4 regions of the Alteromonas lipotrueae genome follow, and region 1 is predicted to be linked to each of the others. Evidence: predicted binding sites of a transcription regulator. Region 1 holds the regulator's gene; each other region holds the start of a gene.
What was found. The regulator sigma-54, encoded in region 1, starts transcription at its own class of promoters, with help from an activator protein. The targets are predictions, from matches to a motif close to GTTGGCACGNNNNTNGNNT.

Region 1 (6,200 bases):
AAACACTTCTGCTCCGCTGAGGTGCATGGTGGCTTCGGCTTTTTGATTAAGTTTTTCGACGTTCAGGATGACATGCACATTAGATATGTGATCAAAGTGACGCTCTAGTTTGCTGAACTTAGTATCGACATAGCTACGCAAAGAATCAGTAATTTCGACATGATGACCGGTAAGGTTGATTTGCATATTTCGTCTTCCTTAAATTATCAAGGCCTTTAAATAAGGCTTTTGCGTTGGTTTGACGGCGGAATCGATAATGATTCCCGGTATTTTGCTATTGTCCGCCGGGCAACTTTGATGCCTTGTTCGGCCAACAATTGAGCAATCTTGCTATCGCTTAATGGCTTGCTGGGCGTTTCCGCAGCCACAAGCTTTTTAATTAGTGCGCGAATAGCGGTAGATGAACACTCACCACCAGATTCCGTTGCTACGTGACTAGAGAAGAAATATTTCAACTCAAATATGCCACGTGGGGTATGCATATATTTTTGCGTGGTGACACGTGAGATGGTGGATTCATGCATATCTACCATTTCTGCGACATCATTTAGCACCATTGGTTTCATCATTTCTGGGCCGTGCTCGAAAAAGCCCATTTGTTGCTGCACAATACAGTTTGCTACTTTCATCAAGGTGTCGTTCCTTGATTCAAGGCTTTTTATAAACCATTTGGCTTCTTGCATATGTGAGCGAATAAATTGCGAATCGCTGCTGTTTTTAGAGCGTCTGCTCATAGCGGCATATTGCTGATTTACGCTTAACTTTGGCAAGCTATCGGGGTTAAGTTCTACCACCCAGCGGCCATTCTTCTTGTTTACCGAAACATCAGGAATAACGTATTCCGGTTCTTTGGTAATTAATGCACTACCTGGACGAGGATTCAACGTTTGCAGTAAGCGCATGGCTTCGCGAAGTTGATCTTCTTTCAAACGGCTCTTGCGCATTAACGTACGGTAGTCTTTGCTGCTAAGTAGGTCCGAGTACTCATTGATAAGTTGTCTTGCTTCTGCAAGCCATGGCGTATCGTCTGAGAACTGGCGAAGCTGTACAAGCAAACATTCTTGCGGTGTACGCGAACCTGAACCGATAGGGTCGAACATTTGAATACGTTTGAGTACACATTCAACTTCGTCCATTTCCACCAATTCTTCTACGTCGTCAGAATTCACCGATTCTAAAATCTGTTCGATGGGGACGTTCAGGTAACCAGATTCATCGATTGAGTCGATAATGGCGGTAGCAATGGCGCGGTCGGTATCCGAAAACGGGGTTAACCGCATTTGCCATAGCAAGTGGTCTTGAATATTGTCGGTGGTTTCACCCTGAAACAGTTGGTCGTCATCATTATTTGATGGACCAGGAGCGGGAGCAGAAGAGGCCGAGTAATACTCATCCCACGTACTGTCGATTGGCAGTTCATCGGGAAGGTCGTTCTTTTCAAGCGCGTCACCTGCTTCTAACGAATCGCTAGATGCAGTAGGAGCAGCTTCTACAGAAGGGTCGTCGCCGTCCATGTTGTTTTTCTCAACAGGATGGTCATCGCCGCCTTCTTCAACTTCCAAAAGTGGGTTTGAGTCTAGTGCTTCCTGAATCTCTTGTTGCAGGTCGAGCGTAGACAACTGCAGCAGCTTGATTGCCTGCTGCAACTGCGGTGTCATGGTAAGTTGTTGACTGAACTTTAGCTGTAAAGATGGTTTCATCTACGTCTTATTTTTAAACTCTTGTTGTGAATATACCCGTGCTTAAAACTGAAAATGACAATTCGGTTACAGTAACTATAGCCTGAATTGTTCTCCTAGGTATACATCCCTTACTTTCTGATTACTTAAAACTTGTTCTGCTGTCCCTTGCGCGATGAGTTCGCCTTGGCTCACAATATACGCTTTCTCACACACATCCAGTGTTTCTCTTACGTTGTGATCGGTGATGAGGATTCCAATTCCTCTGTCACGAAGATGTTGAATGATCTTCTTTATATCATTAACCGATATAGGATCAACACCAGCAAATGGCTCATCAAGCAAAATAAATTGCGGATCAGCGGCTAATGCTCGCGCGATTTCTACCCGGCGACGTTCACCACCGGATAAACTCATACCCGTACTATTACGTATATGGTTAATATTAAATTCATCAAGTAGCGCATCGGCTTCTTGTTCTTGTTCCGCTGAACTCAACCCTTTACGGGTCTGTAAGATAGCCATGATGTTCTCAAACACCGTCAATTTTCTAAAAATTGAGGCCTCTTGCGGTAAATACCCAATTCCGCGTCGTGCACGCTCGTGCATGGGCTCATGGGTTAATTCGCTGTCATCAATACTGATTTTGCCCTTATCAAGGGGTACTAAGCCTACAATCATGTAAAAAGTTGTGGTTTTACCGGCACCATTGGGGCCGAGTAATCCAACGATTTGCCCAGTCGAAACTGATAAGCTTACATCGCGAACCACTTGACGGGCTTTATACGCCTTTGCAAGACTCTGTGCGCTCAACGTTGCCATGATTAGTTGCCGTCCGCCTTATCGCCTTCGTTATTCGATGACGCTTTACGTATTGCCTCAGGCGTAAATACCGTAGTTACTCTACCACCTTCACCGTCTTCGCCGCCTGTTGCAAGCAATTGTTCCGTGACCATGTCGAAAGTAATCTTGTCGCCTTGTACTTTGCTGGTATCTTGCTGTAGCTCTGCATTCCCTTGTAAAGAAATAGTTCGATTTACCACTTCATAGCGTATTTCGTTGGCTTTGGCGGTAACGGGGGCGCCATCTTCTAATTTTTGCGAGTAGCTGGCAGGTTTGCCGCGAGCAACAAATATCTCTCGTCCATCTCCTTCGCTGGCAATAACCTCAACTTCATCGGCATTTATCACCAAAGAACCTTGGGTAATTCGTACATCATCTTTAAACAATGAAGTTTTGTTTTTACCGTCAACAAATTGCGATTTAGAGTCAACTTTAATCGGTTTGTTGAAGTCGCTTTCAGCCGCTAAAGCCACAGTAGAGAAAAGGCTAACAGCGAGGCTGGTCGCTAATGCTTTAGTGGCTAGGCGAATAAATGGTTTGTACATGGTCTATTAACTCGTATTCCTGGGTACGCAAGTTGGCGTTAAACCCATTGCTGTTAATCACATATTGTAAGCCACGTATTTCCACGGGCTGATCAGATGTCATTTGCTTAGTGTACAGGTTTATCTCTATAAACGCTGTACGTATTGTCCTTACAAAGTCATCGACACTTTGGTTTTCAATAACGACATTATTTTCTAGCTGTATCAATTCGTTATTGTACAAAGTACCTTCTGTTGCGGTGACTTCCCACGGTGACTGTGCGTCGTCGGTATATAATGTATATCTGGGCTTTTGGAATAAAACAAAGCCCAATTGGTCGTAATGTTCCATCGATGCCGCAAATACTTTGTGATTTAATTGGCCGTCTTGATTATATAAGGTGGTCGTTAAGTTTTTTGCTTTGTACGCGGGCTTTAATGCATCCAATCCTTGGTCAGTTTGCTGGGTAGGATCTTCTTCCATCCAAATCGGAATATACATGGCGGATGCCAATATAAATAACACCGAAATACTTAAGCCTAACCGGTCAAAGCCTAATACCTTCATACGCTAGCACCTTGAATACCGTGAAGCTTATCGTTTGCTTGAAGCAGGGTGTCACATATTTCGCGTACTGCACCAAAGCCGCCTGGCAAAGTAGTGATCCAATTTGCTTGTTGTGCAACCGTAGGATGTGCGTCTTTTACTGCAATTTTTACGCTTGCGTGGGGGTACATGCCCGTATCTGGCATATCGTCACCTACCACCGCCACGTGCTCGGGTTTAAGTGATAAGCGAGCCATCAGTTCAGCAAGTGCGTCAGATTTATTTTCTTCACCCTGTACGATGTGCGCAACATTCAGCGCTTTCATTCTATTTTCGACAATGGCAGAGCGCCTGCCAGTAATGACTGCTACCTCTACCCCAGAATTCACAAGGGCTTTAACGCCGTAGCCATCGCGGGTATGAAATGCTTTTAATTCTTCGCCAGCATTACCGAGGTAAATACGGCCATCTGAAAACACGCCATCTACATCACACACTAATAAGCGAACGTGCTTCAGCGATAAATACAAAGCCTCTGACATAGCGGTATAGAGTGTATTTACGGTTGATTGGGTGTCTCTCATTATAAAACTCCCGCTTTAAGTAGCATATGCATGTTGAACGCGCCCACGGGCTTGCGGGTTTCATCCGTTACCATAAGCGCGCTTATCTTATGAGTTTCCATTAAGTTTAGCGCTTCGACGGCGAGCTGCTCTGGCATGGTTGTTTTGCCGCCCTTGGTCATAACCTGTGTAACCGTAGCGGTATGCAAGTCTATACGTGCATCTAAAATACGGCGTAAATCACCATCGGTGAAAATTCCAATCAATATGCCGTGGCTATCGATAACCCCTGTCATACCCAAGCCTTTCTTGGAGATTTCTAATAGTGCTTCTGCAACGAGGGCGTTTTCGTCTACCAAGGGTAATTCGCTGCCCGTTAGCATGATGTCACTCACTTTAAGCAGTAATTTTCTGCCTAAGCTGCCACCTGGGTGAGAAAGCGCAAAGTCGTCGGAGGTGAAACCTTTGCGATCAAGTAGCGCTACGGCAAGGGCGTCACCCATTACCAAGGTGGCGGTAGTGCTAGAGGTAGGTGCTAAGCCTAAAGAGCAGGCTTCTTTTTCAACACTGATATTCAATACCACGTCTGCGTGTTGGCCTAATGAACTGGTTACGCTGTTCGTCATCGCAATAACAGGCACGCTCAAACGCTTTACGATAGGCAGTAAATTAACCAGCTCTGCGGTTTCACCAGAGTTGGAAATAGCGAGTAGCACATCACCTTTACTCAGCATGCCTAAGTCGCCATGGTTGGCTTCGCCAGGGTGCATGAAAAACGATGGTGTTCCGGTACTGGCAAGCGTTGCAGCAATCTTATGCCCGATATGCCCAGATTTACCCATGCCGCACACCACCACCTTGCCCGCGCAATTTTGCAACAAGGTGCATGCAGTAACAAAGTCTTCGTCCATGCGAGATGAAAGCGCTGATATTGCCTGCGCTTCTATTTCTATGACACGCTTTGCTGAAGTGATGAAGCTATTTTCTTGTGACATTACGCAAAAAGCCAAAATTGATAACCAATAAAGCAAGCAATCAATAAGCCGCCATTTCTTCGGCTTATTCGTCGATTACCCATTAAGGTGAAACTAAACAGGAACAGTAATAGGGTTAACCCGAGCACAACGAACATATCGCGGTTATAAACATCAGGGTCTAATGCGCCAGGGGCTATTAAGCCAGGCATGCCTAATACGGCAAGTAAATTGAAAATATTGGAACCAATAATATTCCCCAAGGCCAAGTCGTCTTCGCCTTTAAGCACACCAGCAATACTGGCAGCCAGTTCGGGCAAGCTTGTGCCTAAAGCAATGATGGTTAGGCCGATAACTAAATCTGACATACCTAGGTATTTGGCTATTTCTACTGCTGAACCCACTAAGAAGTGTGCACTTAACGGTAACAGTATTAGGCCAACTACAATCCAGAAAAGAGCAGAGGAGGTGGGTACATCGTTGGGGATTTCATCTGTGGTCTCGCTCACTAACGGGTCTTCTTTATCTACTTTCATAGACAACCAACCCATTAAGCCTAAAACAATCACGAAGAGGCTAATAAGGATGATGCCTTCCAGATGAGTAAGCTCGCCATCGAAAAGAAAAGCAACAGCAATGATGGTAATAACAAGCAGGGCAGGGAGTTCACGCTTTAACGTAGAGGAGGCAACAAGGAGTGGTTTAACTAGCGCAGTAATACCAAGCACAAGGGCAATATTAGTAATATTCGAGCCTAACGCATTACCTACAGCGGTATTCATATTACCGTTAATAGACGCCGCGGCTGATACCACGATTTCAGGCGCAGACGACCCCATTGCGACAATGGTTAAGCCTATCATCATGGGCGCCATACCAATATTCTTGGCAAACGCTGATGCACCGTAAACAAAACGGTCTGCACTCCAGCTAAGTACAATCAGTCCAACTAAAAAAATGACTACGTTTAAAAACACAACAACCAGCATAGTTAGGAATTTCACAAGATTGTCGCAAAAACAATGCCATTTGCCTATGGGAACTATCGCTTATTTTAGTAAAGGTGGTAT
Region 2 (6,200 bases), 310 kb from region 1:
TAGCCTCGCCCCTGAATAGACATATCTAACGCATTATCTGTGGTTAGCAAGTTGCCTTGGGTATGTGCTTTTTGTGTTGATACTACCTTTGAACCAGAACCTAACATAAGGCCAGAAGGTAATTCGGTATCAGCTGATGAGCGGCCACCAGGTTGGTTTATATTCTGATAAAGCAAGTCTTCAAAAATTGCTCTGTCTTTTTTAAAACCTACCGTTGATGCGTTAGCCAGGTTGTTCGATACCACCGCCACATCTGTTTGTGCGGCATCAAGACCTGTTTTACTTATCCACAATGCTGGGTGCATGGCGACCTCCTAACCTTTAAAGTTCGTATAACGAAATTGTTAACTATTCTATAGAATGCGCAGTAATTGGTTGCCGCGAGTATCTAGCTCATCAGCTTGCTTCATCATCTTCACTTGAAGCTCATAGTGGCGCTGAAGGCTTATCATATTGACCATTTCGTCAACGGCATTAACATTCGAGCCTTCCAACATGCCAGACATCACTTTCACACCAGCGTTTGCTGGAGCTACCGTGCCGTCTTCCATTCTAAATAAACCATCAGTGCCTCGTTCCATATCGGCATAGTTCGGCTTAACCAATTTCAGCCGGCCAACATCTTCAATCACATTTTCTGGCGCGCCAAGCTGTCTCATTGACAACGTACCGTCCATACCAATATCTAGATTATCTAGGGGCACAGGAAGAAAGATTGGACCGTTATCACCTAAAACGGGGCGATTGTGCACATCTGTCAAAATACCGTCGTCACCTAACTTGAAGTTACCGTCACGAGAATAAGCTTCTTGCCCATTATCGTCTTGAACGGCAAACCAGCCATCGCCTTGTATAGCAACGTCTAAATCACGACCCGTTTGAATCATAGGGCCCGACTCATAGTTGTTTGACGGACTTTCGGTCATTGAAAAAACGCGAGACGGCAAACCTTCGCCGTAGGCAGGCATTGACCTTGCCTGTTCTAACTGAGCTCTAAACCCAGTTGTTTGCGCGTTAGCCAAGTTATTGGCACGTAGCCCCGTACCTAAAAGGTCTTGAGATGCACCACTGGCAGCAATGTAGAGAAGTTTGTCCATGACTGACTTTTGACTCTGGTTAAACCATATACAGGTTTTGCAATCCCAGTGCCAACATGCACAAATCGAAGTGGATACAAAAAAACCGCAACTATGTTGCGGTTTTTTTACTTAAACATCACTGCTTATCGGATGTTCAGGATAGTCTGGTTCAGTGAGTTGTTCACTTCAAGCGCTCGAGAGTTCGCCTGGAAGTTCCGCTGTGCAATAATCATATCGATTAGTTCAGTGGTAAGGTTAACGTTAGCTTGCTCTAGGGCTGATGAGTTAATTTCACCAAAAGTACCCGTAGTCGCTTCACCCGCTAATGCTTCACCAGATAGAATGCTTTCTTTCCATTCCGTGCTGCTTTGCTGTGTTAAGCCTTGCTCATTGGCAAACCTCACTAGGGCCACTCGCACAATTGGCTCAGAAGTACCATTTGAGAAAGTCGCTCGAACCAAGCCATCTGGGCCAATATCGATACCGGTCAAACGACCAACAGGCAAACCATCTTGCTCTAATGACGTAACTTCGAATGCTGATGCGTATTGCGTAGGCTCAACAGTAGTGGCTCCGCTAGGCTCTAGGTTAAAATCAATGCCAATTTGCTGCGTTGCATCTGCACCATTTGATAAGGCTGAACCAAGCGCTTCAGTAGTTAACTTATAATCGGTAGTTTGAATGCCATCTGGCGATTCAATACCAATAAAGTCACCACCTTGAGAAAACACGAGTTTAGCGGCTGTAACGCCGTTACCTGTGTTAGTACCCAATGAGTTTACCGCTGTTGTAGGATCGGAATCTGTACCGGTAGAATTCACTAAATCAGTAAGTTGATCGTCAACCGCTGTAGCCACATACCATTCGTTGTCTGCCGCCACATCTTTAACGAAGTAATAGGTCATCACGTGGCTGTCGCCTAGTGAGTCATAAACCGTTACCGAGGTTGCCGCGTTATAGGTAAGTGGATCTTCCGGGTCGAATGCAGCAGGGTCTAAGCCCTGATCACCCGCAGGTAAGTTCATACGAATATCAACTTCTGAGGTTTGAGCTGGAGACCCTGACGAATCTGGAATTTGTACTGGCTCAGTGGTACTCAATGCAACTGACGAACTGGTAGAGTCTGAGTTAACGGGAAAACCTAAAAGTAAGTCGCCGTTACTGTTAACCACGTAATTGTCATCATCTAACTTAAACTGGCCAGCTCGGGTAAACGAGAAATCTCGTGAGGTTTCATCAGGAACGGTGGCAAAAAAGCCGTTCCCAGTGATTGCTAAATCAAGTGCTGTATTGGTGAACTGTAAGCTACCTTGAGAAAACTGCTGGGCTACATCTTGTGTCAAAACACCGTCGCCCACTTTGGTCTTACTGCCAGCCAAAAGTGATGTGGCGTACACGTCGCCGAATTCAGCGCGAGACTCTTTAAAGCCAACAGTATTCACGTTTGCGATGTTATTCGCGGTTACATCTAAATCTTTTTGTGCGGCAGCTACGCCACTTAGTGCAATATTAAAAGACATGCTTCTTTCTCCTGCTAACTGCCGATTTGAATAACGTCGTCAAGACTAATGCTGACTTCGCCATCTAAATTTAAAATGACGCCCTGACCGCTGCCGGCCAAACTAACACTTCCTACATGACGATTAATGGCTGTATTCAATTGAACGCCTTCACCATTTATTTCGCCTGTAGCACTGATTACGTAGTCGCCCGCTGGCATATCGTTGCCTTGGGTATCCTTGCCATCCCATTCAAATTGAATGTTGCCAGCGGCTTGTGTGCCAGCATCAATGGTCTTAATCACTTCACCGTATTGATTTTCAACAGTGATCGTCATGTTTTGTACGCTCTGCTCATTGACCACAACACCAGATACGCCTGCAGCGTCGCTAGACATGTGCCCTACGTTGCCCTGTACCAACACGTTCTGACCTATCAAGCTTGATGCTTGTAATGCCTGGTTAGATGTCATCGAGGCGGCGAATGACTCGAATTTATCATTCAACTGAGAAATACCATCAGCCATAGTGAATGATGTCATTTGCGCTACCATCTGGTCGTTATCTACGGGTTTAGTAGGATCCTGATTCGCTAATTGCTCGGTTAACATGGCAAAAAAGTCTTCTTGCGAAAGCTGTTGCTCTGTTCCATCGACAACCGGAACCGTCTCTTCTTGCCAGTAGAGTTCGTTGTTCAGGCCAGTGGTGTTGTTAATTGTGGTCACAGTATTTTCCTCACATTACCTACGCGGCAACTTATTGCCCTTGCCCTAGCTGCAATACCCGACGAAATATCTTTTTCGTGGTATCTGCAACCTGAACGTTGGTTTCATAGGCTTTTGATGCCGACATCATATTTGCCATTTCTTCCACGATGTTGACGTTAGGCTTATAGATATAACCTTCTTCGTCAGCCATTGGGTTATGCGGAGCATACTCAACTTGCAATGGTGCATCGCTTTCTACAATTCCCTTAACTTCAACACCCACGCCTTTGGATTGATCGCCCATAGCACGCTGTAACTCTGCGGCAAACACAGGGTGTCTTGCACGGTACGTTTCGTTATAACTACTGCTTACCGAATTCGCGTTGGCAATATTACTTGCGGTTGTGTTTAAACGAACATTCTCAGCTTCCATACCGGTACTGGAAATTGACATCACATTAAATAAGCTCATGATTACTGGCCTCCAGAACTAAGGGCTTTTTTCATACCTTTGACTTTACTGTTAATAAACTCAAGTGTGGCTTGATAGCGTAAACCGTTATCTAAAAAGCGGTTACGTTCTGCCTGTACTTCCACCGTATTACCGTCGCCGGTATCCGGTTGCGTGGGTATGCGGTATTGCATTTCAAAATTTGATGCTACCGACGATACATCGCCACCTATGTGTTTATCGTGCGTTCTTACTAAGCTTCCACCACCCAATTTGTGCTGCCCTTCTTGGGCGCTCATGGCTGACTCCATCGCTTTATTAAAGTCGATGTCTTTAGCTTTATAACCAGGGGTATTGGCGTTCGCTAGGTTTCCAGAGATGACTTCCATTCTGTCGGTGCGTATTGCTAACGCCGACTGATGAAACCCGACTAACTTGTCGAGATTAATGGCCATATTGAAAACTCCTAGCTGAGAAATTCCGTAAATACGTCATGAGTAAACAATGACGAATTATCTGTTATAGGATTTTACTAGCAAGGCAGATGCCAACCTGAAGATTGGCACTGTATAAAAACATAAAAAAACGAGGGGGGAATTGAAAATAATTAAATAAATTCAGCAATTTAAGTAGTTATTTTTTTTGATAATACAAACCAGGATTACATTTGATCATGGCGTAAGTATCACTTGCCGCACTGATAGATTCAGACGCGCCAAGGAAAAGGACACCGGCAGGTTGCAGCTGCCCGGCAATTTGTTGCAGTATCTTTTGTTTTACATCTGCCGAAAAATAAATCAGCACATTGCGGCAAAAAACGATGTCGAAGCGGCCAAGTGCTGCATAGGAGGTTAACAAATTCAAACTTCTGAATGATACCATGTTGCGCACTTCTGGCTTTACCTGCATCTGGCCACTTTCGTGGGATTGGAAGAACATAGCCCTACGTTGTGGCGATAACCCTCTAGCAAGCGAAAGTTCATCGTATAGCCCTTGGCTACACTTGTTTAGCATTTCAGAAGAAAGATCGGTGGCTATAATTTCAACCCCTTGCCTAAGCAATCCAGGTCGCTGTTTTTGAAACTCTAATATCGACATAGCAATAGAGTATGGCTCTTGTCCGGACGAACAAGCTGCACTCCAAATTCTAAGTTTCTGGTTTTTCGTTGCCAGTTGAGGAAGTAAATCGCGTTGTAGCAACTCAAACGGGTAGGTATCTCTAAACCACAATGTTTCGTTCGTGGTCATTGCATCAATGACGCTTTGTAAAAGGCTACGATCGTAACCTTTTACAACCACATCAATCAGCGCATCAGTATTGTCATAGTCATGTTTATATAACAAAGACGCAAGCCTGCTTCTTACCAGATATTGCTTGTTTTCCCCGAGTACTATTCCACATTGTTTCTCGAGGAAGTGCCGAAACTTTTCATAGCTTGTCGGCGACACATTTTTATTATCCAACCCCTACCGCTCCATTATTCACAATCCGTCATTAACCACTTCTGAACTGCTGTTGCTAGTTCATCGGGGTGAAATTTCGCAATAAAGTCATCCGCTCCCACTTTCTGAACCATCGCTTGGTTGAATACACCGCTTAAAGAAGTATGAAGTACAACATGAAGCTTTTGAAGTTCAGGTGTATTCTTAATTTCAGCTGTAAGGGTGTAACCGTCCATCTCCGGCATTTCTATGTCGGACACTAATACCCCAATTCGCTTGGTGATATCACCATATTCTTCCGCGATTTCCTTCAAGCGGTTTAACGCTTCCAAACCGTTTTTTGCCAGCTCAATTTCTAGCCCGAGCGAGGTTAGCGCTTTTTTAACTTGGTTTCTTGCCACCGCTGAATCATCAGCAATGAAGATAATTTTGTCTTCTTTACCTTCCGTAGTAAGCCCTTCAGCAACATCGGCGCTTACTTCAGCATTTAGTGGTGAAATTTCGTTAAGGATTTTTTCAACGTCGAGAATTTCAATTAACTCGTTTTCAACTTCAGTAACAGCGGTTAAGTAACTTGCTCGGCCTGTCCCCTGTGGAGGCGGCATAATGGCATCCCAGTTAGTGTTAATAATGCGCTCAACAGCGCCCACTAAAAAACCTTGAACAGAACGATTGTATTCAGCAATAACGATAAAAGCGTTTGATAAATCTTCAATACGCTTGCCGCCCGTCGCCATGCTTAAATCGATGACAGAAATAGTTTGCCCACGAATATGTGCTATTCCGCGAACTAGCGAGTTCAACTTCGGCATTGAAGTCAGTGGTGGACACTGGAGCACTTCTCGTACTTTAAAGACGTTTATACCAAAGCGTTGACGACCATTAAGCCTGAACAACAATAACTCAAGACGGTTTTGACCAACTAATTGGGTTCGTTGGTTAACCGAGTCTAAAATTCCCGACATATCTCACCTCTTTTTAATACTGGGCATGATCATTGCCTTCACTAAAGAGAATAGAC
Region 3 (6,200 bases), on a different contig from region 1:
GGTACCTGCGAATTAATTGAGGATCAATTAGTAGCGGTTCCTGAAAACCATCGCGAACAGCGTTAATTCCTCACTCTATTATTTTTATACCCGTCTAAAAATGTAAGCTGGCAGTGTGAATATACACCGCCAGTTTTTGCTTTATTATTACAGAACGCTCTAACAAAAAAATACCAAATATGTCATACTCCTCAATTATTAAGCTTAGTATTTACAGTGCGCTTTTTTATCCGTTTTTTCACCGCGCATTAGCTTAAAGCATCTTATTGGAGGCCGTGTATGCAATACAGTGACGAGCGCCTTAACGAGCTAGTAAACGCCAGAAATTCAGAGGTTCCCGATGTATTTAGCATCCAATGTGATGGCATTGAACTTTATGTTCACGTTAGCCCTTACGTATGGATCCGCCCTTGGGAAGGACGTAACCACACCGCTTTTTCTGTGGGGTTAGCGCCTGGGTGTCCAAATGCATGTCGGCTGTTTGGTAAAATTGATGTGCCTTATTTGCATATTTCGCTAGAGACCCTTAAGCAGGCTGCGGTCAAGCGCGTGACTGAAGCAGGAATATCGTTTTTAACGAAACGAGGAGCGGGGGTGAAAAGCTTTGCCATTCACCCAAGAGGCGGTTTGACATCAGTAGATGAAAGCCGTGCTTACCAAGATGCTTATGTAAATGGCTACCGCTATGTAGTGCATGTTTATCAGCTACGGAGTGGGGGACTTGGAAAGCGCTTTGCGGAATGGTTCTTTTTTGGGGAGCCAGAGCCGGCTGTAATCTTAGCAAAATTACGTCGTCAGCAAGATAACCTTGCAGACTCAATGCACTTTGAAATATGTCAATTGTCGACGGAACTTCCTAAGTCAGCGTAAATCGTAATTAGTATAATAAACTATGGTTCACTTGTGAGCGTAATTAGATATTTATAAAGTGAGTAAAAATCAAGTGGAGAGAGTTGTGAACTCTGAATCGGTAGTTGAACTTCGCAACTATGACAAAAGCCAGTTAAAACAGGTTAGTGTTATTTCTGGTATTTCGCCCAATGCCATGCGAAGGGTATTTGGTGGATGGATATTGTTTGCTGCATTAGTAGGAATAATTGTGTCTGTTGCGCCGGATTTAGACAGTCAGTTTATTGGTTTAACCTTGTTTGTTTTAGTTGCCTTCACTGTGGTTATGTTCTGGCAAAGCCGAATCTCTGAAGGGTGGCCGGCCATTATTTGTGATGATGAATATATTGGTGTGGTTAGAGATCCCGTGCTGCGTGAATATGTGTGCGTCAAAAAAAGCATTATCACCGATGCGCAACCGTCGCTGATCAAACCCAATAAAAAAGCGGTTGAAATGAGTTTAGATACCAGCGCACTTAGCGAAACTGACACCGCTATTTTGAAACAAGCGGTGTGGCCGCGGGAAGATAAGCTTATTGGGCTCGCTCACTTTAAACGTCGTGAAGAGGCGTGTGAAAGCGTAATGTGGTGTGTCAATCATAATACGAAAGCGGTGAGGTCAGCTCCCGCACATCATGTGCCCACCTAGTCGTGTATTTGCCTAGTGCTTTTCAATATTAAGCCGCTTTATAGCGGCTTTTTACTTTCTGTGATCAGGCTTTTGGCTTCAATTTCAATCGCGTTAGTAGCGGGTAGTGATCTGAGCCAATATCAGGCAGCTTTCTAATATCTTCCAGCATAAAGTGACTTGAATGAAACACGTGATCCAGTGGCCATTTAATCAGCGGGTAATGGGCGTGAAACGTATTGAAAAATGCGCGACCAATTCTTGGGTCCAGCATACCGCTTATTTTTTTGAATTTTCGGGTAGTAGGCGACCATGCCACATCGTTCAAGTCTCCAGCAACAATAATAGGCCCGTGCTTTTTAGCTATTTCATCGCCTACCATAGTGAGTTCTACGTCTCTGGGCTTAGCCGATTTGTTTTCTGTGGGGCTAGGTGGCTTCGGATGTAAAAAGTAAAGTATCACATCTTGTCCCTTCATATCGATGGTGACAAGCATGGAGGGCACATCATCTTCAACTAAGTAGTTCAGCTTGGCGGTTTTCAGTGGGTATTTACTGTAAAGGTGCATGCCATATAAGTTTTCCAACGGGCAATGCTGCTGGTGAGGGTGAGTTTCGTTTAACGCAGACAAAGCGATTTCCCAGCGTTTATTAGATTCAAGGGTAACGACAAAGTCTGGATTGGTGTCACGTACATGCTTCAGTAGCTTGTCGTAATCTTCATTAGGCATAAAGACATTGCTCGACAAAATACTGATACTCTCACCGGCATCTTGAGAAGATGCTTTAACCACTTCCTTTTTGTAAAAGAGCGTATAAGGCAAGATCCAAATAGCCTGGTAAATAGCGCAGGCTATTAATCCGATATAAAGCACGGCGGTAATAAGTGTGTTAAATCCAGAAAGCTCAGATGGATACATAACGCCTCGAGCAATTATTACCATCACCATCAAGCCTAGCAATTGAAGCCGTGGAAATTCCCATACCCTCACGAGCCAATGTTTCGATGGTAGTGATGGCGCTAAAGTGACAGCAATAAGAAATATCGCCATGGTGTTCAGTAAAATATTCATTGTCGTTCCTGACTAATTTGTTTTTCGCGTTATTGACTTGCCCACAAACCCTTAAAACAAGACAAGCATAGCTATTGCTCGATTAATAATATGTATATTGGTTAATGAATATTCAATTTTCGTTCCGGTTAGGCAAGATGTAGGTAAAAAATGCTCATAGACCGAAAAGTTTGCAGGAATGTTGATAAGTGTTTTTCGAACAAAATTCATATAAATCTATATTAATCAGTTGCTTGCTATGTTGGCTCGGGTTTCGCATTACCTACTACGAGTTTCAACAAAGGAGAACTGTTATGAAACGTACATTACTTTCTATACTTGTAGCGACCTCGATGACAACTGCAGCATTTGCTGGTGACATGGAGACAGATAACAAATGGGAAAAAGGCGCTAAGGATGCGTGGATAGACGGCAAAGCCGAAGCAACGTTACTATTCAACGGCAACCTTGATTCATTCGATATCAATACAGATGTAAACAACGGAAACGTTGTTCTAACAGGTAAAGTAGATCATTCAGTTGATAAGAAATTAGCGGAAGAGCTAGTATCAAATATCGACGGTGTTATGTCAGTAGATAACCAGCTTTCTGTTATTGAAGAGAAAGACATGGACGAAATGGCAAGCAACATGTCAGATGACGCTGAGTCAGAATACGATGGGCAAACAGGTACACTTACTGATGCCAAAATTGCTACCGTAATTAAAACCCGTCTGCTGATGGATAGCGACATCTCTGGTTTTGATATCGATGTAGATGTTGAAGCTGGCAACGTTACGCTAACAGGTAACGTAGATTCAGATGCCGAGCGTCAGCTAGCTGTCGAAATAGCGAAAAACGCGTCAGATGTGAAAAATGTTGAAGATAATTTGCAGGTCATTACTGAAACAGCAATGAAAAACTAAGCCGTTATCGGTAAAGTGAAAGGGGCCAATTGGCCCCTTTTTTACGTCTAGTAAATGCTATATTTTTACAATAACACTCTGTATTGAGTGAAGAAGTGAATTTAACGTCTTTTTTGAATATCCCGTTTTTTCGCGGCAATATGTAGTATTTTCCCATCTACTTTACAACTTTTGTCTTACAACCTTTGTCGGGTTTTCTTCCTATCCGTTGCTGCGTATACTCCTCGCCGTAATTAGGTGGCAGTAAGAAATTTGGAACACAATGTGCAATACAACTTGTAATTGATTTTTTTAAATTACAACGTGCAGTAGTCATTTAGAACCATCGCGTTCTTACATGGATAATCGCAAGTTAGATGTAAAAGGAAGTGAATGATGAAAGTATTAAATTGGTTAGTTTCAGGTGTCTTAATTTCTCTGCTGGTTGTGCTTGCAGGTGTGTTAACGAATAACATGGCTTATGTAGGTAAAGCTAACGCTGATGATTCAAACAAATCCCATCACGCCTCTATTGTAAAAATAGAGCGCATACTTGCTCAAACCGAGTTCGATGTATCTCAAAAGCGTGATTTATTACGTAAAACTCGTATCGAGTTTTATCTTGCAGAGGCGAAGCAGGCAGACCTACGAAATTGGACATTTAAGCGTGATGACTTAATTGGCCGCGCAAAGAATATTTTAGTTCACCATCAAACACAGTATGCTGTCGCGACTAGTGAGTTTGCGAGCATCTAAGCTCGCCAACTCTGTGCCGTTCATTTTTCTATTTTTTAACGGTTCAAGGTTTGTGCCCTTAATTTTATCCTTATTCTAAACCCTATCCTCACTACTATTATTTAATAGGCAAAAGTTACCCATAAGGTCGGAGTCTTGAGGCCTTCATTAAGCGCTAACGGTGTTCACCCCCACGCTAATGGCTTCATCCAATGCTGTTGGCATACATTAGTTTTCAAAGTCCACGTTGGGTTTCTAAGTAGGTGGCAAAGCTACCAAGCCAGTGACTTCCCATATAATGCATATCGTTTATCACCGCATCTACTCCTGCAACTTTATGTGCTTGTGCCGCACTATTTATTGCTGCTACACGCTTATCACCCGAAGGTAGCGCAGAAGCGATACCTTCAAGCATCCATGCACGACTTAAATTTAAGCCATCGAGGTGCGCAAGTTTACCGTCACTTTTATCCACTACAGTGGCTACGTTTATCCATGAAGCTTCGCCATCAATGGGAATGCTGGGTAAAAAAGCAGATAGCCACTTGGCGTAATTTTCAGTTGAATACACTCGGCGCATCAAGTCAGCTTCTGCAATACACGGAGATAAGAAATCTTGTCCTGAAGGTTCATAAGTCAAAGGGCAATTCACATCATTTGCGTATAATCGCGTGATGGTTTTGGTGAGCAAATTTTCAAATGCAACGTCGCCAGCAGTGCGGCTCCAATCTAACATAAGGCCGAATGCAAACGCAGTTTGGCTATGTTCGCCCACACGAATAGGAAACGAAAGTTTAGGGAGCCAATCTGTTACATTGGCCACGATTTTTTGCTCAAGTGGCAGTAGGGTGGTTAACCATTGTTTAGCTTCGGGCGAATTCCACTCACGTAGTTCACTAGTTAGTTGTAAAAACCATGCAAGCCCATAAGGACGCTCAAAACTTGTGCCTGTACCCTCACGGCTAAAGTAGGCGACTTCCCCAGTAATGTTTTCTTTGGTAAAACTGATATCGAGGTGTTTTACAATGTCTTGGTAGTGTGGCGTTTCTGGATATTGGCTGGCGATTCGGGTTAATAACCAATGGCCATGTACAGAAGAGTGCCAATCAAAGCAGCCGTAAAACGCAGGGTACAGCTGTTTAGGCGGCTTAACATGTTCTGTCCCTGTCATCATGTGTTTAATAATGTTTGGGTACTCTTTATGAACGCAGGCTAAAGCGAGTTGCGCAAAACGGTTTACAACCGTTAAGTCACTTGATGAGACGTTGGTGTTTACAGCCTTTGCTATCAGCGATGGTGTAACGAGGGTGAGCACGAGTATAAGCTTACGAAGCATGGTTAATTTCATAAAATAAATGCCAATCTGTCTTAAGGGGGGAGTGCCACGTTATTCGTCGTAAAAGTAAAATAACGTGGCGGCAAATAATGGGGTTAATCTTTCAAATGCGCTCGCTAAGGTTTTTATAAAGGCTTTTGCAACGACGCGATATATGCTTCAACAACGGTTTTGACGAACACTTGGCAAGCCTCTGCCGTGTTAGGGTTATACTCGCCATGATTGGTAATGTTGTTCGACAGAATACGAATACCAAGAAAAGGTACGCCATAAGCATGAGCAATTTGCGCTGCCGACGCAGATTCCATTTCTTCTACGCTGGTACCTAGATTTTTGTGAAGCCATGCAATGCGGTCAATTTCGTTATTCCAAAAATTACCGCTGCCGATGGTGCCTTTCACAACGTTTCCACTTTTGTGTTCCTTGCTTAAGGACATCGCGAGCTCAAGTAAGATTTCATCACCTGCATAAAAACGAATCTTTTCAGCATCTGATGCACTGTCACCTTCGCCTGCACTGCCTTCTGAAGCCATTAAATCCATTGGGATCCACGTAAGAGGGCGCGAACCTTCGCCCGCTTCTAGCTTAGGGGTCTTGAAATTACTCGCGTTTACGCTTTTTTCGCCCAATACGATATCACCGACTTTAAGCTTAGGA
Region 4 (6,200 bases), on a different contig from region 1:
CTTGGATAATGTTACTGAGCACCCCTACTCCGATGACCTTTCTTATATAGAAGAGCTTAAAGCTAGCGATGACAAGTTACTGGCTATATCATCAGAATTCATTATACCAAACATTTCAATACTTGGTGAGGAAGGAAACTTCCTATCACCAAATAGCCCTACACTCGATTCAGAAACGTACTGGATTTTAAATGCTTATGAACATGAGCACAGCGCATTTAGCAATCAACTTAAATATGGTGCTACTACCATTGAAGATGATAACACTGTGGTTCTAACAGGGAATAATTGGACCAAGTTTGAAGTGAATTTAGAGATAACTTCAGATACTGTACTTGAGTTTGAGTTAGATATGAAAGGGAGCCCTGAAATCGTTGGCATTGGTTTTGAAACAGATAATTCAGTTACGAAATCACGGTTAGCCCAGTTCGGCGGCGACCAACCTTGGGGAATTGATGCGGTTAAATACCTTGATGATTCTAGCTCTAAAATCGTTTTCCCTATAGGTGAGCACATTACAGGTTCAGCAAAATTCCTTGTTCTAACCCTAGATAATGATGCTGTTGATAAATGGAAAAATAGAGATGAGGCTACATTTAAAAACATTAAACTTATACAAAAAGCTTCTCGTGCTGATGGGGACGAAAAATCTATGGTTCGACTGATCAACTTTCACTAGTAATCATCCCCCTAGAGCAGCGTTAAGGGGGAATGTTTTCTGGGCTTCCTATTTCAAATAATCACCCAGAAGCTTTGAGAAGGCTAATTTCTGTCCCACAAAAATAATTTTCTTTTTCTTAAAGAGTTTTAATTTAAGGGCTTTACGAATAATAGCCAATTTATATCCTCGTTCTACATAGAATAAAGATACATTTACTTGTTCATTGGAAAGACAAATTTTATGCTTATTAATCACTGCGGCAAAGTCATCTAAACCTACGAAATCTTGTTTCCTGACACGTATCAGCTGGGCCTTTTGAGTAAGGTTATTAACAGGCTGCTTATAGGAATAAAAACTTAAACACGCTGACATAATAGACTCAATTTGGGTTAATACAGGCGGTGGTACACGTTTCTTCCATAATGCCAAGTGTTTTGTATCGATAGCTTGATGAACATCTTTTTTCCAAGGCTCTGCTTCAGTAGTAACATCCCCCGCACTTTTCCTTTCTAGAATACTAGGTGAATATTTTTCACCAAGGAAACTAAACACTTTCTTTAATTCTATTTCTGTATTTAGAATCAAACGCTCATATGAAACAATATGGCAATTTTTTTCATTCTTAAACCCACTGTAGGTATTGGATAGCCAACTTTCTACGAGAAGTGCGTTTGCGATTGTCGATTTAGGCGCCCAAGGTAACTTAGCTATAGATGCTGCACTGTCTCGGGGATCTCGATGAATTAAAATAATTTTTGCGGATGGATATTGGGTTTTGATATCATCTAAATGGTTAATATGATTTGGGGTTTTTTCTAACCAGCGTTTTGATGAGGAATTGTCACTGGCTGGCAACACAATTGACTCAAGCATGGCACCTAAACTAGGCTTTCGGGAAGATAAGAAAGATAAAATATCTTCTCTACTTTTCTGATATAGATCTAAAACATTCACATTTGACAATTTGAGGCTACTGCTCATCAAGTCATAAGCCAATTCAGGCCAATTATCTTCTTCTAGCGCCGCTCCAAGCGCGCCTGCGTCTTCTCCAATTTTATTAAAGAACTGGGTTTCTGGACCAGACATAATGTCTTGGTGTGACACTAAATAAGATGTTAAAAGTGTAGTGCCCGACCTGGGCACTCCTACTATGAATATTGGTTCAACACTGGTTGTTTCTGACATTTCCGTACCCGCTTATACACTTCCATAATTCGAAAGCAAAGTGATAAAATATTATTACCTTAAACCTTAAATTTGGCCTAAAAGTACATTATCAGAAAATTCCCTTCTAAATAGACTTAGAAGTATTCTAACGCACGGGAAAGATAGAATTACTTAGCGACTCTCCCATACCTATCTGAAAAACGAACGATATCATCTTCCCCTAAATACGCCCCGGACTGTACTTCGATAAGTTCCAGAGGAATCTTCCCAGGGTTTTCTAATGCATGAACTGAGCCAATAGGGATGTATACCGATTCGTTTTCCGCAACCAGTGTTGTCTTATCGTCAATGGTAACATTTGCCGTGCCCGATACGACAATCCAGTGTTCAGCGCGATGATGATGCATTTGAACAGATAGTTTTTCACCCGGCTTTACTGTTATACGTTTCACTTGGAAACGCGAACCGCTATCTATCGAATCATAACTCCCCCACGGCCGATAAACTTCTCTATGAAACTGGTATTCGGGCCGCTTCTCAGCTTTCAGCTTATTAACAACATTTTTAATACTTTGTGCATCATCTTTGTGTGCGACCATTACAGCATCTTTCGTTTCGACAACAATTACGTCATCTAACCCTATAACCGCCACCAAACGTTGTTCAGCATTTATATAGCTGTTAGTTGTATTTTCAATAATGGTATCACCAACAGACGCATTACCTTTTTCATCCTTGTTACTCGCTTCCCATAGTGATGTCCAACTCCCAACATCCGACCAACCAGCATTAAGAGAAACCATTGCCGCTGCGTCAGTTTTTTCCATAACGGCGTAATCAATAGAGTCGTCCTTACATTGGGAAAAAATTTCCGAATCTACTCTTATGAAGTCTAAATCATGTGTTTCTGTATCGATTGCCCTCCTACATACATCAAGAATGTCAGGATTGTACTTTTCCAGTTCTTCTATATAGCGGCTTGCTTTAAACATAAACATTCCGCTATTCCAATAATATTTGCCAGTAGCAACATACCTTTCTGCAATTTCCCGCGTGGGCTTCTCAACAAACTCCTCCACTCTATAACCGCCTAAATCTTCTAAACCTGCCTTTATATAGCCGTAGCCTGTATGAGGGGAATCGGGCTCTATACCGAACGTTACAAGCTTACCAGCGTCTGCGAGTTGTTGTGCATTTTGGATAGCTAAGTGGAACGCTTTTTCATTTTGAATTAAGTGATCGGCTGCAAGAATCAATAATGTAGGGTCTTCTCCATCTAATGTTGCATGAAGCGCTGCAAGCGCTATCGCTGGAGCGGTGTTCCTACCCACTGGCTCAAGCAATATACCGCTATGTTTAACATTTTTTTGACGTAACTGCTCTGCGACTAAAAAACGATGAGATTCATTGCAGATAAAAATGGGGGCTTCTGCTTTAGTTCCTTGCAGCCGAGTAACCGTGTCTTGAAGCATAGTACTCTCAGAAGTTAACGATAAAAACTGTTTCGGAAGAGCCGCTCGAGATTTTGGCCACAAACGACTACCTGAACCGCCGGCTAGTACTACTGGTTTCATAGATTATCCTTAAAAGTTTTATTTCGAATAAAGTTAAAGCTCTGTTTTGACCACCCATTGAGCCTAGAATTAAATGTAAAAATTAAATTTCCAAATACTTGACCAATTTTATTACTGGTTGGGACAATATTCGAAAGGAAAGTAATGCATTGTTCAGCTTAAAAATTCTCTTAAGAGCAGTTCTTTATAAACTTAGCTGGTACTCCCCCGACAACCGTATTACTAGCTACGCTCCTTGTTACAACCGCTCCAGACGCAACTACTGCGCCCTTTCCAATTGTGACTCCTTGCGTGATTATACAGCCAGCACCAATCCACACTTCATCTTCTACAACGATTGGCTTACTCGACCCACCACGTCCTTTATTTTTTTCGTAAACTAGACCATGACTGACTGTCTCAAACATAACCCTTGGACCTATTTGTACCCTTGAACCAATTATTACTTTCTCACTCGGAACGCCGAAACGAACTTCCGAATTAATGAATGTACCAGAACCAATTTCTATATTTCTCACGCCACCTAATGGCCGAACAGTAAAAGGCCCCCATAGATTACATTTCCCGTGAATTTTCATTCCAGCGTATCGGAGAAACTTGTAGCGAATTTTATCACTCAACTTAATTCTAGGAAGGTTATTAGCAATAGTTAGAAAAATTAATTCTCTCATAAGTTTTCCAAAAAATATTTGTCTATCAGTGGGGTTACTATGACAAGCGATACCCAAGGGTATTAGTAAGAGCTACTATTTTCAATACGAGTATAAACAAAAAAAAAGCCAGCTTTAAAAGCTGACTTTTTCAAAGTCTGATTTATTTTTTAGAAGAACTTTCTTTTACTCAATGCTATGCAAGAAAGCGAAAGCATCAATATCAACAAAGATGATGGTGCAGGAACTGAAATAGGAGCTCCTGGAGTTGCAGATGCTGTTGAACTAACGTTGAAATCAGTTAACGCGCCCGAGGCCGCTACACTAGCCGTACCACTTGCATCAAATGATAGAAAGTTATAACCAGTTACACCTGAAAAGTTGTTAAAAACAACATCTATTGCCCAAGACTCAGTAACGAAATCGGAAAAAACTAAGCCATCAGTTTTACCGGCAGCATAACCAAAACTTACGTTAGTTCCAACAATTGGGTCTCTGCCACCTGGATCATCAACGAACACAACACTACCTTCAGAACTTATCAGATCAAAATTCAAAGAACCTGCATCGCCACCAGGACCACTGAAAATCATGAATAACCCCAAAGCATTGCTATCATCGGTTACGAAAAACGCAACAAGCTCATTTGCAATCTCATAGCCAGTGTTCGCACTCCAATCGGTAAAATTGTAGAAAGATTCAAAAGAAGTGTTGATTGATAATGCATCAACTTCTGTCCCATCTACGCTAATAATAGCTGCTTTTGCTTGAAAAGCTGAGCTCACTAAAAACATCACTAGCAAAGCCTGAAAAATCTTAGCTTTCATACAACACTCCATCATACAACGTTAAATTTTCTTAAGTTCAGGGTACATCCCCAAATCTTAAACATACAAAGCAAATAACAAGCCAACAATAAAAAACACCTTCACATCAAACCCTTAATAAAGATTTAAGTTTGTAAAACACCTACCCTGTAAAATTTTTTGACATTATTTTTTCCACAAGAATAGCTTATACAAACCGACCTAACGCGCACGTAAATATCTTACCGTATTAACTACGCCATTGTTTTGTTTTTCAAAAACATTTCTCTAATCTCATTAATCTGAACCAACGTTGTTCTATAGAAAAAGCTGAATGCAATTGCAGGGTAAGATAAAGCACCTATACTAATGAGCAATATTAGTATTAAAAAATCACTTTCTAAATAACCAGAAATGTAATATTTCCCAAGCATTACACATCCAAACATTCCTAATGCACTTAAACTAGGTGGAAAAATTGATTTTAGAAGATGTGAAATGTTCATATTAATATGTTTCAAGACAATTTTATAGCGAACTGGGAGCATTAAGAAGTTCATGGCGACCAATCCAACTAACATAATGTCTAAGCCGAACCAAATCGTTGTAGCCGCAACGAAGAAATTACTAACCACATTTAGCAATGTCAGCTTGAACGCTTCACGTGTGAGAGCTTTAGAAATTAGTAAATTCGGTAAAAACCACGCGAGCACTGAAGGAAATACTGTAAACGCAGATATAGTCATGAATATCGCGCTAGGTTCAAACTTCTCCCCAAATGCAACCACGACAAACGGATCTGCAATTGCTGCTAACCCCATAAATATAGGGAATACAATTGCTGCTGTTATTGTCACTAATTTAATATATAGCTCGCCTATATTTGCACTTTCCTTAGCTCTAGAGAAGCTAGGGACAACCATTGAGTTTATTGAACTCATGGTTACTTCGTTAATGACCAGCTCTCCTTTTTTTGCTGCTGCTAGCAAGGCAAAGCTCGCTGGTCCTAATACTAAACCTGTAAATATATTGCTCGCTTTTCGGTGAATGAAGTTTAAAACCGTCATCCATAAAAGTGGCAGGCAAAACGTTATTAGTTCTTTACTATACTTTTTGTCAAAATGAAAACGGGGTCTGAATTTTGAAGCATATGTCAGTAAACCAAATTGTAAGACAGCATTTACTAATTTGCCTATCACTAAAGACCATAACCCGTAGCCGGATTCAGCTAAAATAACAATAACAATTGCTGAGCAAACAGTGGCTACAAACTTCGCTACACCCATTTGTTTATTTTTAAATTCTCTTAACAACTTACCTGTAACGACGACTTGCATACTCA

Region 2: the regulator sigma-54 is predicted to act here: its motif matches at 4,270-4,288, upstream of flgB (flagellar basal body rod protein FlgB).
Region 3: the regulator sigma-54 is predicted to act here: its motif matches at 2,829-2,847, upstream of KYS23_RS09400 (BON domain-containing protein).
Region 4: the regulator sigma-54 is predicted to act here: its motif matches at 4,948-4,966, upstream of KYS23_RS10775 (PEP-CTERM sorting domain-containing protein).

Annotation. Positions count from the first base shown of each region.
Region 1 covers NZ_JAESDJ010000001.1:167,867-174,066, forward strand. Annotated here, with positions in the region: gene hpf (ribosome hibernation promoting factor) at 1-186, opposite strand, end outside; gene KYS23_RS00695 (RNA polymerase factor sigma-54) at 216-1,700, opposite strand; gene lptB (LPS export ABC transporter ATP-binding protein) at 1,776-2,501, opposite strand; gene lptA (lipopolysaccharide transport periplasmic protein LptA) at 2,504-3,067, opposite strand; gene lptC (LPS export ABC transporter periplasmic protein LptC) at 3,036-3,614, opposite strand; gene kdsC (3-deoxy-manno-octulosonate-8-phosphatase KdsC) at 3,611-4,177, opposite strand; gene KYS23_RS00720 (KpsF/GutQ family sugar-phosphate isomerase) at 4,177-5,151, opposite strand; gene KYS23_RS00725 (calcium/sodium antiporter) at 5,151-6,107, opposite strand.
Region 2 covers NZ_JAESDJ010000001.1:482,100-488,299, reverse strand. Annotated here, with positions in the region: gene flgG (flagellar basal-body rod protein FlgG) at 1-305, opposite strand, end outside; gene KYS23_RS02040 (flagellar basal body rod protein FlgF) at 354-1,097, opposite strand; gene flgE (flagellar hook protein FlgE) at 1,223-2,599, opposite strand; gene flgD (flagellar hook assembly protein FlgD) at 2,614-3,303, opposite strand; gene flgC (flagellar basal body rod protein FlgC) at 3,335-3,757, opposite strand; gene flgB (flagellar basal body rod protein FlgB) at 3,760-4,191, opposite strand; gene KYS23_RS02015 (CheR family methyltransferase) at 4,370-5,200, opposite strand; gene KYS23_RS02010 (chemotaxis protein CheV) at 5,215-6,144, opposite strand.
Region 3 covers NZ_JAESDJ010000005.1:204,942-211,141, forward strand. Annotated here, with positions in the region: gene KYS23_RS09380 (hypothetical protein) at 1-66, shown strand, start outside; gene KYS23_RS09385 (hypothetical protein) at 280-870, shown strand; gene KYS23_RS09390 (hypothetical protein) at 956-1,537, shown strand; gene KYS23_RS09395 (endonuclease/exonuclease/phosphatase family protein) at 1,602-2,588, opposite strand; gene KYS23_RS09400 (BON domain-containing protein) at 2,882-3,493, shown strand; gene KYS23_RS09405 (hypothetical protein) at 3,866-4,228, shown strand; gene KYS23_RS09410 (DUF2891 domain-containing protein) at 4,443-5,555, opposite strand; gene KYS23_RS09415 (5'-methylthioadenosine/S-adenosylhomocysteine nucleosidase) at 5,669-6,200, opposite strand, start outside.
Region 4 covers NZ_JAESDJ010000006.1:210,543-216,742, reverse strand. Annotated here, with positions in the region: gene KYS23_RS10795 (right-handed parallel beta-helix repeat-containing protein) at 1-679, shown strand, start outside; gene KYS23_RS10790 (sulfotransferase family protein) at 728-1,846, opposite strand; gene KYS23_RS10785 (mannose-1-phosphate guanylyltransferase/mannose-6-phosphate isomerase) at 1,996-3,402, opposite strand; gene KYS23_RS10780 (acyltransferase) at 3,573-4,073, opposite strand; gene KYS23_RS10775 (PEP-CTERM sorting domain-containing protein) at 4,223-4,879, opposite strand; gene KYS23_RS10770 (oligosaccharide flippase family protein) at 5,113-6,200, opposite strand, start outside.